DNA from 3 places in the Paraburkholderia sp. CNPSo 3281 genome. Region 2 is predicted to be linked to each of the others. Evidence: predicted binding sites of a transcription regulator. Region 2 holds the regulator's gene; each other region holds the start of a gene.

Region 1 (4,620 bases), on a different contig from region 2:
ACGCGCCCCGCCTCCCGCCGCTGCTCCCGCCTCATTGTCAGAAAAATTCCTACACGTTAGCGATCGCTTTTCTCGCAACGCGTCGCGGCATCCGTCCGATTTCCATTTGTTCCCGCCCCAGCCACAATGCACCCACGACCATAAACAGGCCGTTCGGATGCATTCGGGTTGCATCTGGGCGAGCAAACGTTTTCCGCAGGCGGTCTGACCAGCCGCCGCGATTTGATTCGGGGGAATCCATGAGCGCGACGACGCACAGCGACATGCTCAATGAGATCAAGGAAGTGAACCTGTCGTACCTGTTGCTCGCGCAACGTCTTTTGCGCGAGGACAAGCCGACGGGCATGTTCCGCATGGGCATCTCCGAGCAGTCTGCCGAGGTGCTTGCCAATCTCTCTTTCGCGCAGACCGTGCGCCTTGCCGCATCGAACCAGCTGCTTTGCCGCTTCCGGTTCGATGACCACGCCATCCTGAGCGCGCTCGCCGACAAGGGCAAAACCGCGCTGACCCACTCGGCGATCATCATGGCGGGCCAGGACGTCGAGCAGATCGGCTGAACCGCTTCGCCCCGCGCCGCAGCGCGCGGCCGCGCATTGCCCCCTTGCTGCCCGCGAACGGCGGCAGGGGCCAGGCGCATTCCTTTGCGGCTTCCAACGGGTGTCTATGGCGACAAAGAGTGTGGTGCAGGAGGTAAAGGAGATCGCGCTTGCGATCGAGTTGATCGAGCTGGGCGCGCGTCTGCAACTGCTCGAAGCGGAGACCTCGCTCTCGCGCGACCGGCTCATCCGGCTTTACAAGGAAGTGAAGGGCGAGTCGCCGCCCAAGGGCATGCTGCCGTTTTCGACCGACTGGTTCATGACCTGGCAGCCCAACGTCCATTCCTCGCTGTTCTACAACACGTTCATGTTCATGAGCCGCCACGCGCGCTGCGAGCCGATCCACGCGATCGTGAAGAGCTACCGGCTTTATCTCGAGCACCTGCGGCTGCACGACGAAACGCCCGCGCTGAGCCTCACGCGCGCCTGGACGCTCGTGCGCTATTTCGCCTCGGGCCTCTTGCAGATGACGCCGTGCAGCCGCTGCGGCGGCCGCTACGTGGCGCACGCGCACGACCCGCAACGCGGCTTCGTCTGCGGGCTGTGCCAGCCGCCCTCGCGGGCGGGGCGCACACGGCGCAACGCGCTTGCGTCGCAGATCGCCGCTTGAGGCAGATCCACGCGCTTTGATGCGGTCTGACGCGGCTCGGTGCCGTCCATGCAGGCCCGGGACTCCGGATAAACCCGGGCCGCCCCGGCGCAAAGGCCGCGCAGCCCCACCGGACGGCGCCTGCCGCAGCAAGCCTGCATCCTCACACGCGACTGCAGGCACGCACCGCAACCCCTTCCCGTGCGGCTTTGTGAACCGGCCCCAGATTCATCCGTCATGCCGATGTCAAGCAGACGGCAGACGCCCGGCCGGCTTACGATCCGCGCCCACTCAAACCCAAAGTTTTTCGCGCCGTTGCCGTAAACCCAGCTAAGGGCGCGGGCCGACGGCGGTTCGCGGCGCATTTCTAGTGAGGACCCGGCAGTGCTGATTATCGTTGGAACCCTCTTGACGATCCTTTGCGTCTTCGGCGGCTACGCACTCGAGGGCGGCCATCTGGGCGCGCTCATGCAGCCGATGGAGCTGCTCATGATCGGTGGTGCTGGCGTCGGCGCGTTCATCCTCGGCAACGGCATCAAGACCATCAAGGCCACCTTGCGCGTGCTTCCCACGCTGTTCAAGGGCGCCAAATACAACAAGGACGTGTACATGGAGCTGCTCGCGCTGCTCTATGTCCTGCTCGCGAAGGCGCGAAAGGAAGGCACGCTCACGCTCGAAGCGGATATCGACGATCCGCAGAAGAGCCCGATCTTCACGCAGTATCCGAAGATCCTGGCCGACCACCACATCGTCGAATTCCTCACCGACTACCTGCGTCTCATGGTGGGCGGCAACATGAACGCCTTCGAGATCGAAAGCCTGATGGACGAGGAAATCGAAACGCACCACGCCGAAGGTGAGGCGCCCGCTCACGCGCTCGCGAAGGTGGGCGACGCGATGCCGGCGTTCGGTATCGTCGCGGCGGTGATGGGCGTGGTTCACACCATGGCGTCCGCCGACAAGCCGCCTGCGGTCCTCGGCGAGATGATCGCCCAGGCGCTGGTCGGCACCTTCCTCGGCATTCTGCTTTCGTACGGCCTGATCGGCCCGCTCTCGAGCCTCGCGGAGCAGCGCGTGACCGAGTCGACCAAGATGTTCCAGTGCATCAAGGTGACGATCCTCGCGAGCCTGAACGGCTACGCGCCGGCCATTGCCGTGGAGTTCGGCCGCAAGGTGCTGTTCTCGACCGAGCGTCCGTCGTTCACGGAACTCGAAGAGCACGTGCGCCGCGTGAAGGCGAAGTAAGGACCGGCTCATGAGCAACAACAAGGACCGCGCAATCGTTGTCAAGCGCGCCGCGCCGAAGAAGGCCGGTCATCATGGCGGCGCGTGGAAGCTCGCCTACGCGGACTTCATGACCGCGATGATGGCGTTCTTCCTGCTGATGTGGCTGCTGTCGTCGGCGTCGACGGTGCAGTTGCGCGGCATTGCCGACTACTTCAACCAGCCGCTGAAGATCACGCTCTGGGGCGGAGACCGCAGCGCCGAAGACTCGAGCATCCTGAAGGGCGGCGGCCGTGACATCTCGTCGCAGGACCAGGGCATCACGCGCCGCAGCGACGGCGCGAACGAGCACTCGGAGCGCAACCAGGCGAAGCACAACGACGACGACGCGACGAAGCAGCTCGAAGGTTCGCTCGAACGCAAGGAGCAGGTGCGCCTGCACGACCTGCAGGTGAAGCTGATGGCCGCGATCGAGGCGAACCCGGTGCTGCGCCAGTTCAAGCAGCAGATCCGCATCGACTCCACGCTGCAGGGCCTGCGCATCGAGATCGTCGACTCGCAGAAGCGCCCGATGTTCGCAACGGCGCGCGACGTGGTCGAGCCGTACATGCGCGACATCCTGCAGGCGATCGGCAAGACGCTCAACGACGTGCCCAACCGCATCGTCGTGCAAGGCCACACCGATGCCGTGCCCTACGCCGGCGGCGAGAAGGGCTATAGCAATTGGGAGCTTTCCGCAGACCGCGCGAATGCTTCGCGCCGCGAGCTGATCGCGGGCGGCATGGACGAATCGAAGGTGTTGCGCGTGCTCGGTCTCGCTTCCACGCAGAACCTGAACAAGGCCGATCCGCTCGACCCGGAGAACCGCCGCATCAGCATCATCGTATTGAACAAGAAGTCCGAAGACGCGCTCATGCACGACGACTCGACCACCACCACGCTCTCCGACGACGCAGCGGGTTCGGGCAAGAGCCTGCCCGCGCTCACGCCGGACGCCGTGCCGGGCAAGGCGGCGCCGGCCCCGGTGGCGATCGCGCCGAAGGTGGCAACCACGGTGGCGCCGGCGGTGCCGGTGGTTGCCCCCGCCGTCGCGCCGGCAGCGCAATGACAACGAGGAACGGATGATCAGGAACATTCTGGCGATCGATGATTCGGTGTCCATGCGGGAGATCCTGCGTGCGGCGCTTGGCTCGGCAGGCTACGAAGTGACGGTGGCGGGCGACGGCGAAGAAGGGCTCGAGCATGCGCTCGCCCAGCGCTTCGATCTCGTGCTCACCGACCTTTACATGCCGCGCATGGGCGGGCTCGACCTGATCAAGCAGTTGAGGGCGAATCCTTCGTACTTCGAAACGCCCATCCTCGTGCTGACCACGGAATCGGACGAAGGCTTCAAGGCAGCCGTGCGCGACGCAGGTGCGACCGGCTGGATCGAAAAACCGGTGGACCCCGAGCTGCTCGTCGATCTGGCGAGCGCGCTCGGCGAGGCCCACCCTTGAGGTGCCGCGCGGCGAACGACCAGGCACCCCCCAGGCAATTAACGCGGTGAAAGAGCAATGACTCTCGACATCACTCAGTTTTATCAGACGTTTTTCGACGAGGCGGACGAGCTGCTCGCGCAGATGGAGCAGCTTCTCCTGAACCTGAACGTCGGTCGCCCGGATCCCGAGGATCTGGCGGCGATCTTCCGCGCGGCGCACTCGATCAAGGGTGGCGCGGCGACGTTCGGCTTCACGGCCTTGACCGAGACGACCCACATTCTCGAATCGCTGCTCGACCGTGCTCGCAACAACGAGCTGGTGCTGCGCAAGGACATGATCGACACGTTCCTCGAAACGAAGGACGTGCTTTCCGACCAGCTCGGCGCCTACCGCGCGAGCGCCGAGCCCGACGCGCAAGCGGCGCACGCCGTGCGCACGAAGCTCGAGCGCCTCTATGCGGAAAGCCGCGGCGTACCGGCGTCCGCGCCTGAACCCGCACCGGCCCCGGCCCCCGCGCCCGCGCCGGCCCCGCAGGCGAGCGCCGGCGATTCGGAGGAAGATCTCGAAGCCGCGTTCGAAATGCACAGCACGCTGGCGGCGGCAGGCTCGGGTGCGCCCGAGCACGTCGTGAGCGAGGCGATCGATGCGGCAGCCGCGGCGCCCGCTGCCGGCGCTGCGGCCGCAGCGGAAGGTCCGCACCTGCGCGTCACGCTGCGCGCCGTCGACGCGAAGG
Region 2 (4,620 bases):
GCCGGGCCAGCAGGACGGCGAATCGATCCGCGCCGTCGCGCTCGCCTTCCTGCAGCAGCAGTCGGCGGGCTTGCCGGGCCACGTGAGCATCACGGTCGCACCGGTGTTTCCGCGCGGCCTCGCCGCCTGCACCTCGCTCGAGCCGTTTATGCCGCCGGGCGCGCGCACCTATGGACACACGACCGTGGGCGTGCGCTGCGTCGGCGCGAAGCCGTGGACGCTCTATGTGAGCGCGCGCATTGCCGTGGACGTGACCTACTACGTGGCCTCGCGCCAGATCGGCGCGGGCGAAGCCCTTTCGGCCGCCGATTTCATGCCGCGCGCGGGGGACCTCGCGAACCTGCCGCAGACCATCATCACCGATCCCAACCAGGCGACGGGCGCCGTCGCGCTCGCGCGCATTTCCGCGGGCCTGCCGCTGCGCACCGACATGCTGCGCAGCGCCGCCTCGGTCGTCATCGGACAGACGGTCAAGGTGATCGCCGTAGGCAGCAACTTCACGATCTCCGCCGAGGGCAGCGCGCTTAACAACGCCGAGCCCGGCCAGCAGGTGCGCGTACGCACGAGCGCCGGCCAGATCATCTCGGGCGTGGTCAAGGACGCAGGTACCGTGCAGGTCCAGATCTAGAGCCGGTAAGCGCTGGTAAGGGCCGGATCAGGGTGCGCTGAGCCCCATCCGGCGGCCCGATCCGGCCGTTTCCGGCTTGGTGCGCCAGCACACGTAACAGCATGTAACGTTGGGATTTTCGGCTAAAGTTCGGCCCGACCTGTGCCGTTATCAAGGTCAAATCGATCAGGAACGCCCATCGTGAAAGTTGACTCCTCCACCCGCAATGATCCGCGCACGCTGCAGGATGGCCTCGCGCGCTCGCAAGCCGATTCGACCGGCGTAGGCGCCGCCAGCACCGACACCGCGGCCACCTCCGGCGCGGCAGGCAGCACGACTCCCGCCGCTCAAGGCGGCGCGAACGTGAGCCTCTCGTCGCTCTCGTCGACGATGCGCTCGCTCGCGGCGAGCGGTTCCGCCGACATTGACACGGCGCACGTGCAGTCGATCAAGGACGCGATCCGCAACGGCACGTTGCAGATCGATTCCGGCAAGATCGCCGACGGTGTGATCCAGACCGCGCGCGACCTCATGAAGCCGACGTCGGGCAACTGAAGCCCGATGCGCGAGCGCCGCGCAAACCTCGCTTTTTTGGTGCCTTGCAATGAAAGATGCCCTGTTGGCCACACTGATCGACGAACACGCCACGGTCGAGGCGTTCGCGTCGCTGCTCGCCTATGAAGAGAAGGCGCTCGTGTCGGCCGACGGCATGGAGGCGCTGCCGCAGATCGTCGAGCAGAAGACGACGCTCACGCAGCGTCTCGCGGGCCTGGAAAAGGCGCGCGACGCGCAACTGGCCGGCCTCGGCCTGCCAGGCGGCCGCAAGGGCATCGAAATGGCCTGCGACGGCGATGCGCGTCTTGCAAGCCAGTGGGCGCTGCTCAAGGGGTCGACGGAGCGCGCGCGCCGCAAGAATCTCACCATTGGCATGATGATCCGCACGCGCATGGAGCATAACCGCCGCGCGCTCTCGATCCTGCGCGGCGAAACGGGCAACGGCGCGATGCTGTACGGTCCCGATGGACGTCTGCCGGCGTTCGGGCTGTAAGCGCGCACGCAGATCGTTCGCCAAAGACAAAAGCCGAAGCGGCGATGCTTCGGCTTTTTTGTTTGCGCGAGTCCACTGCACCGACAAAAAGCCGGAGCGCTCACGCACTTCGGCTCTTTCACCGCACCAGCCCGCGCCGGCAGCCGCGCAGACCGTCTACCGCCTCAATTCTCCTGGCCGGCCCACGACATCTCGCGCAGCCGCGTGCGCAAGCGCGCCACCGCCTGGCTGTGCAGCTGGCACACGCGCGACTCGCTCACCTCCATCACCGCGCCGATTTCGCGCAGGTTCATGCCGTGCTCGTAATAGAGCGACATGAGCAGCTTCTCGCGCTCGGGCAGCCGCTCGATCGCCTCGACGAGCGCGCCGCGCAGGCTGCCGTCGAGCAGCGCCGAAAGCGGGTCCGAATGATCGACGCAGTAGCGGTCGAGGAACGGTTCGTCCTCGGCGGAGCGGTCGAAGTCTTCGTAGTAGATGAGCTGGCTGCCGTGCAGTTCCTGCAGCATGCTCTGATACTCGTCGAGCGGCATGCTCAGATGCTCGGCGATCTCCGTCTCGCTCGCCGAGCGCCCGAGCCGCTGCTCCACCTTGTGCACCGCGCTTTCCACTTCACGCGAGGTGCGGCGCAGGCTGCGCGGCAGCCAGTCGTTGCTGCGCAGCTCGTCGAGCATTGCGCCGCGAATGCGCTGGCTCGCATAGGTCTCGAACTGCGCGCCCTGATCTTCCTTGTAGCGGTTGGCCGCGTCGAGCAGGCCGATCATGCCGGCCTGGATCAGGTCGTCGAGGTCCACGCTCGCCGGCATCTTGGCGACGAGCTGCAAGCCGAGCCGCCGGACGAGCGGCGCGTACTTCGCGAGCACGTCGGCCTGCGAAATCTTTCCTTGAGCGTTATACATCGTGCTCTCCACTTCTCATCTCCCCTATTGGCGTCGTCGTGCGCACGTCAGACGTGCTGCGGCGACGTCCGCTGCGCGGGCGTATCGGTCCGCCAGCCCACATGGGACGGCGCGGACGCGGATGTTGCGTTGGGTGCGGGATGCACACCCGTCACGGCCGCAACGAACGAATCGGCGTTCGCGGCGAGCGTGCTGTGTGCGGCGTTTGTTGCATGCGTAGCGTGGGGCTGGACGCCGCCTTGTGGCGCGCCGTCCAGATCGTCGGCGGGTGCCTGGCCCGCCGCTTCATGTACTTCGTCCGTCGCGCCGAATAACGCTGCGCTGGCGCGCGCCGTGGCCGCCGAGCACGCCGAGACCGCGGGTCGCATCGGCCAGTGCGGCAATTCGGCGGCCACGTGGCGGAAATCGCGCGCGGCGGCCGTCGACGGAAACGCATCGACGATGCAGCGCGCGAGCCTGAGCGCCTGCGCCATGTGCTGATCGGCGGCGACGCTTCCGGCGCTGTCGAGCGACACGCTCAGGTAGCGGCTCGCCACCCCCGCGAGGTTCTCGATCGCGGCCTGCGCGTCGCTCGCGTTCGCCACATGATTCGCGAGCACGCGGAACTGCGCGATCGCATGCGCGAAGTGCAGCCGTTTCATGCACGCGTAGGCGTCCGTGATCGACTGCGCACCGATGCGCATCACGATCAGCACGTCGTGCGCGTGCATGGCGAGCGGCGAAAGCGCGCCTTCGGCGTCGAGCTGCGCGTCGATCAAGACAATGTCCGCGGGACCCGAAATGACCTTCTGCAGCTGCGCGGCCGTGTACTGCGCCCGGTTGTCGCGCGAGGCGGCCAGCACGCCGAAGCCGAGCGCATGGCGGCCCACGGCTTCCTCGAGCGTGCGCTCGCCGCGCATAACGGCGGCGAAGTTGCCTGCGCCGCGCACGCCGCCCACCAGCGCACAGACCGAGCGGGGTCCCAGACACTCGTCGATCACGAGCACGTCTTTGCCCTGCGCGGTGAGCGCCGCGGCGAGATTGACCACCGTGGTCGTGCGCCCGGGCGAACCTGCACCGCCCGTCACCGCGACCACGCGCGAGCCTTCGCGCGCGAGAAGCCGCCGCAGCCCTTCGGCCTGATCGATTACGAACTTATCCAAACCTGACCTCGTGAGCCTGCGAATTCGAACGCGTCGAGAGTGCCGACAGCAGCGCCGGGATATCGTCTTCGTGCGGCACGAACGGCGAACTCTCTCGCGGAATGCAGAAAGCGCTGCGGATCAGGAAGCGGCGCGTCGCCACGTAAAGGTTCTCGGGGACCTTCTGGCCCGTGGAGACGTAATGCACCGGCAGCTTGTAGCGCAGCACGGTGTCGAGCGCGCTGCCGAGGTTGGTCGCCTCATCGAGCTTGGTGAGGATGCAGCCCGTGAGCGGCGCGTTATCCGGACCGCTCTGGTAGGCCTGCACGACTTCGTTGAGCGTGTCGCCGTGGTTGGTCGCCGAGAGCAGCAGAAGGCGCTGCACCGGGCGGCCCGCGCCGCACAGCATGGCGATCTGGTCGGCCACGGCGCGGTCGCGCTGGCTCATGCCGATCGTGTCGATCAGCACGATGTGCTTGTTCTTGAGTTCGGTGAGCGCGAGCTGGAGGTCCGCGCCGTCGCGCACCGCGTGCACCGAAACGCCGAGGATCTTGCCGAAGATACGCAGTTGCTCGTGGCCGCCGATACGGTAGCTGTCGGTGGTGAGGAGCGCCACCTTGCTCGCGCCGAAGCGCATCACGCAGCGCGCGGCGAGCTTCGCCGTGGTCGTGGTCTTGCCCACGCCGGTCGGGCCCATCAGCGCGAACACGCCGCCGCGCTCCATGAGCGCTTCTTCGTCTTCGAGCACGGGCAGGTTCGATTCGAGCACCGACTGGAGCCACTCCACGCCGGCCTCTTCGGTTTCCACCTCGGGCAGGCGGTCGATCATCATCTTTACGAGCTGCGCCGAGAAGCCCGCGGCGAACAGCTGCTTGGTGAGCGCGCCCTGCACCGGGCTGCGGCGCTGGCGCTCGCCCCACAGGAGGCCCGCGAACTGCTCTTCCATCA
Region 3 (4,620 bases), on a different contig from region 2:
GCTACTACGAAACGCTCGGCGCGGACCGGCATCGTATGCTGCGGCTTGCCGAAAAGCGTCAGCTCGCCAACGAGGAACGCGAGCGTGTGTATGCCCATTACCTGCGCTGTGCGGCCGAAGTAGCCTGCATGAACAGCGCTTGACGCGTGAGAGCGGCGCCATGCCGCTCTCTTGCCATTCACGATCCACACAAGGAGGCTACATGTCCACGCGCTATCGTTCTTCCGCGCCGCTGCGCGGCGCCATACTCGTGCTTGCCCTCGGTGCGTCGCCGCAGGTGCCGCTGTTTGCGCAGACGGCGTCCGATGCCGCGCCTGACAGTGCGCCCAACGCCGCGCTGCAGATCGGCGAGGTGCAGACCACGGCGACGGTCGTGAGCATCGACGCCGCCACCAATTCGGTCACGCTGCGCGGCGCGCGACGCAACCTGGTGACGGTCGCCGTCGATCCGGCAGTCGGCGACGTGAGCAAGCTCAAGCCCGGCGATCATGTGAACATCCTCTACAAGGAGGCGTTGCTGCTGCGCGTCGAAAAGATGGCCACGAGGGGCATACGCTCGCGCGTCGATACGGTCGCGACCACGCCCGCTTCCGGTGGCATGACGGCGACGGCGCGCAGCGTGCAGGTGATCGCGACGGTGGAGAAGATCGACCGCAAGAGCCGCAAGGTCGCATTGCGCGGACCGAACCGCACGGTCGTGGTGGTGGCGCCGCCGGACGTGCCGCTCGAATCGATCAAGGTGGGCGACAGCATTCGCGCCGACTACGTGGGCGCGACCGCCGTGCATGTCACGCGCGACGGCCAGAACTTGCAGTGAGGCCGTGACGCCAGGGCGGCGTGGCTAGTCGGCGCGATTGCGGTCGCGCACGAGGATCGACACGTAGATCGCCGTGCAGACGATGATGACGGCCACGCCGGCAATCACCTTCTGGTGGTCGAAGTTGATGAGGCCGACCACCGCGATGGCGATGCCGGCGGCAGAGCCGAGCGTGCCCATTGCGGCCACGAAAATGCGCAGCTTGCTCCAGACGCGATGGCGCCGCTCGGGACCTGCGCCTTCGATAAATCGATGCAGTCGATCAAACATGGCGGCTCTTCCGGGTTGGGTAGAAGACGGTCATGCGGGCGCGAATGAACGAGCGGCCCGGACCAGATCAAGTATAGCCAGCCCATTATTACGCGTTCTTTCAATTGCCTGCGCCCTCGCGCGCCGGAATTCCCGATCGTTTTTTGCGCGCGTTTAAGTTTGTCTTAATTTTCGCTCGCCATGATGGAGCGGTCGGGTCGATTCGATAGTTCGATTCGCGGTTGTTCTTCACGTCCCCTGTTGGCCGCCGATTCACTCGGCGGCCTTTTTTTTCGTCTGCCGTCGACGTTTGCTAGCGTCGAGCCCGCGCATTCAAGCCTTATTTGTGATTCGTGGCGAGCGCGCCCGCGCTGTTTGCGCCGCCAAAGAGCTGTGTCAGATATTGCTGGTTGTTGTTCATGATCGACATGAGGTTATTGAGCGCGGTGAACTGGCGGTTGAATTTCGCGGTGAGCTGGGTTGCACGCACATCGAGCATCGACGACTGCTTCTTGATGTCGTCGAACTCCTTGTTGATGGCCGTGCTGCGCCGCTCGATGATGCCGCTCGACTGCACGTAGGGCGTAATGGCGCTGTTGAGTTTCGCAGTCATGCCGCCGCTGCCGAACAGCGCCGCAATTGCACTGTTGCCCGGCTGCAGCGCCTTCTTGAACGTCTCGTCGTCGATCTCAAGCTTGCCGCTCTTGTCGAGCTTGATGCCGATCTCGCCCAGCGAATGGGTCACGCCGTCGCTGCCCTTCACGCCCGCCGAAACGACCGCCGGCAGACTCGCCGCGAGGGTGCGCGCGATCGAGTCGCCGAGCAGGGCGCCCGCTTGCGCGCTCGTCGAACCGGTTGCGGCCGTGTAGGAGGTCAGCCCGTTCAGGGCATCCACATAGCTGTTGTACGCCTTCACGACTTCGCGGATGGAGGTGCCTGTCGCTTCGGTGTCGGGGGCGATGGTGAGCGTTTGCTTCGTGCCCACCGAGGCGCTCGCGAGCTTGATCGCGATGTCGCTCACCACGCCTTCGACTGTGTTGCTCGCGCTCGTGACGCGCGTGCCGTCTATGCGCAGCTCGGCGTCGCCGGCTGCCTCGACTTCGCGCATCTGCGAGGAAGCGAGGCGCGCATCGAGGCCCGGGCCCGCCTGCACGTCGATCGCGTTGGCCGCGCCGGTCTTGTTCGCGGTCAGCACGAGGTGCTGACCGTCGGCGCCGTTGACGATCGAAGCCGTGACGCCGGGGTTGTCCTTCGCCCGGTTGATCGCCGCGACGACGTCGGTGAGCTTGTTGCTGCCCGCGGCGATCGTCAGGTGCATGGACTTGCCGCCCATCGAGATGTCGAGGCTGCCTTCCCCGAGCGTCTCGCCCGTGTCGAAGCTGTCCGACGCGAGCTTATGCGCCGTCGCCAGGCGATCGACTTCGACCGTGAAGCTGCTCGCCACGGCGTTCTTGCCAGCCACCGCGCTCAAGCCCTTGTCCTTCTCGCTGGTCGTGGCGGTGAAGCGTTGCAGCGCGGCGCCATCCTTGAATGGCTCGAGTGCGGTCTGGAGCGAAGCGAGCGCCGACTTCAGCGTGCCGAGCGCCGATAGCGTCGTGTTGCTGGCGGTCTGCTTCGCGCTGAGGATGGCGCTTGGTCCCGCGATCTTTGCGTTGACGAGCGCCTTGACGAGCTGATTGACGTCGAGCGAGGAGTTGGTCGTGCCGCTGATGATCGACTGGGCGGCGTCGCTCAGCGCGCTGTTCGCGCTGGCGGTCGTGGTGTTCGTGATCGTGCTTGCCATGAAAGAAGTCCGTTCGTCCTGGTGCGTCGAGTCGACGGAACGCGCGAATGCGCGGCCATGCTTTCATTACGGCAAGCTTTCATGAAACTTGATGAAAGAAATGAAAAGATTTTGAAAAGTATGTGGCCGGCGCTGTGGAGGCAGCCGGCCGCCCGCTTCAGGCGTGCTCGGGGAAGCCCGAGCGGCCTTGTGTAAGGTCGGTGAGCGTGGTGCGCGCGGCGTCCACGGCGGTGGCGGGCAACTGGATCGTGAGGCGGACCGTCATGGCGTACTGGCTTTCCACGAGCGTGAACTGCTGCTGGTCGATCCAGTGGCGCACGCGGGTTTCGTCGGGATAGCCGAGTTCGACGGTGAGGCGCGCCTGCGCGATGCGCTCGACGCGTTCGGCCCCATGCAAGGCGCTGGCAATGGCCTCGGTATAGGCGCGCACGAGGCCGCCCGCGCCGAGCTTCACGCCGCCGTAGTAGCGCACCACGGCGGCGAGCACACCGTCCAGGTCGTGATGGCGCAGCACTTCGAGGATCGGGCGGCCAGCGGTGCCGGAGGGTTCGCCGTCGTCGGACATGCCGGACTGGCCGCCCGCGAGCAGCGCCCAGCAAACGTGCGTGGCGGTGGGATGTTCGTCGCGCAGACGGCGGATTTCAGCCATGGCCGCTTCGCGGTGGGCAACAGGAATAGCGTGCGCGATGAAGCGGCTCTTGCGGATATCGAGTTCCGCGCTGACGGGATGGGCGAGCGTGAAAGTTGGCACAAGCGGGCTGGCACTGCAGGCGAAACCCCCATGTTAACCGATGCGCACGGGCCGGCTTTCGACGTCCGTCCCCATATCTTGTCAGTTTGCGTAATGGTTCTTTGCGTTAGAGGCTAATGACGCCCCGGCCTTCAGCCCGGATAATGCACGGCATGACGGATCTAGCTCTGGCTGGAGCGAAGCCGAACTCCTCATTCGGTGATCCGTCATCGTTCTTTCTTTCGCGGCGCCGCTGTACCGTTGTGGCAGACGCGATGCTCCAAAGCACAGAAGCCAAAAAATCCCCGGTCGGACTGTGTCACGACCGGGGGTCACAAGGCTCGCCTGTTCTCAAGAGGCAATCCCACCTTACGTCCGCAAAATTGCGTCCGCAATCGGAAAAAAAACCTGGTGCGCCTGGCGCCCGAAGAGCGCTAGTGTTCTCATTCGCGCGCAAAAAAAATCCCGGCCATCTCTGGCCGGGCAATGAGAATACACCGTGCGCTCCGGGGAACGAAACGCCCATCAACGTTAGCCGCGGGCCGTGCGGCCGGCAACTCTTCCTCATTACCTGCAATTACTGACGTCTGCCTTTCCGGGCGTGTCCGGCGCGCTGCGCGGCAGGCCGGATCCGCCATGTGGCGGGCATCGCGGTAGAATTGATTCGTATGCCGAACGATATCCGTGCGCTCGCACGCACAGGGCGAAGTAAGGCGCCGAAATGCGCCGAGGCCGGTCTCCCCTGGGGGAAGACCGGCCTCGGTGTGCCGCTTCAGGCGCCTCCGGAGAAGACGGCGCCTGGATCACGCGTACGTCATGCGGATCAGTAACGCGGCGGGGGCGGCGGACGACGGTCGTCGTCGCGGTAGTGCTGGGGACCCGGATCGTGGGGGTGATGGTGCATCCACTCATCGTGTTCCCAATAACGGTGGCCGTCGTAGTAACGGTTTTCGTGCCAGCCGATCGAGACGTGCGCGTCCACCGGCATCATGTGCGGTTGACCGTATTGCGGCGCCGATTCGGCACGCAGCCCATACGGGG

What was found. Region 2 encodes FliA, which starts transcription of late flagellar genes. Its sites were predicted from a motif close to CTAAAGTTTNNNNNNNNNNNGCCGNTA; they were not measured.
Region 1: a site for FliA is predicted at 1,483-1,509, ahead of motA (flagellar motor stator protein MotA). Genes of this name have one in related genera too.
Region 3: a site for FliA is predicted at 2,916-2,942, ahead of fliD (flagellar filament capping protein FliD). Genes of this name have one in related genera too.

What each region holds. Positions count from the first base shown of each region.
Region 1 covers NZ_JAMBPS010000075.1:14,579-19,198, reverse strand. Annotated here, with positions in the region: gene flhD (flagellar transcriptional regulator FlhD) at 240-557, shown strand; gene flhC (flagellar transcriptional regulator FlhC) at 664-1,206, shown strand; gene motA (flagellar motor stator protein MotA) at 1,570-2,430, shown strand; gene motB (flagellar motor protein MotB) at 2,441-3,517, shown strand; gene M3I56_RS36745 (response regulator) at 3,531-3,905, shown strand; gene cheA (chemotaxis protein CheA) at 3,963-4,620, shown strand, end outside.
Region 2 covers NZ_JAMBPS010000073.1:22,448-27,067, forward strand. Annotated here, with positions in the region: gene flgA (flagellar basal body P-ring formation chaperone FlgA) at 1-628, shown strand, start outside; gene flgM (flagellar biosynthesis anti-sigma factor FlgM) at 809-1,162, shown strand; gene M3I56_RS36545 (flagella synthesis protein FlgN) at 1,212-1,655, shown strand; gene M3I56_RS36550 (RNA polymerase sigma factor FliA) at 1,820-2,551, opposite strand; partial or broken gene M3I56_RS36555 (MinD/ParA family protein) at 2,911-3,693, opposite strand; gene flhF (flagellar biosynthesis protein FlhF) at 3,686-4,620, opposite strand, start outside.
Region 3 covers NZ_JAMBPS010000044.1:35,688-40,307, reverse strand. Annotated here, with positions in the region: gene M3I56_RS30510 (hypothetical protein) at 1-143, shown strand, start outside; gene M3I56_RS30505 (hypothetical protein) at 203-817, shown strand; gene M3I56_RS30500 (DUF2964 family protein) at 842-1,087, opposite strand; gene fliD (flagellar filament capping protein FliD) at 1,407-2,849, opposite strand; gene M3I56_RS30490 (YigZ family protein) at 3,007-3,600, opposite strand; gene M3I56_RS30485 (hypothetical protein) at 4,403-4,620, opposite strand, start outside.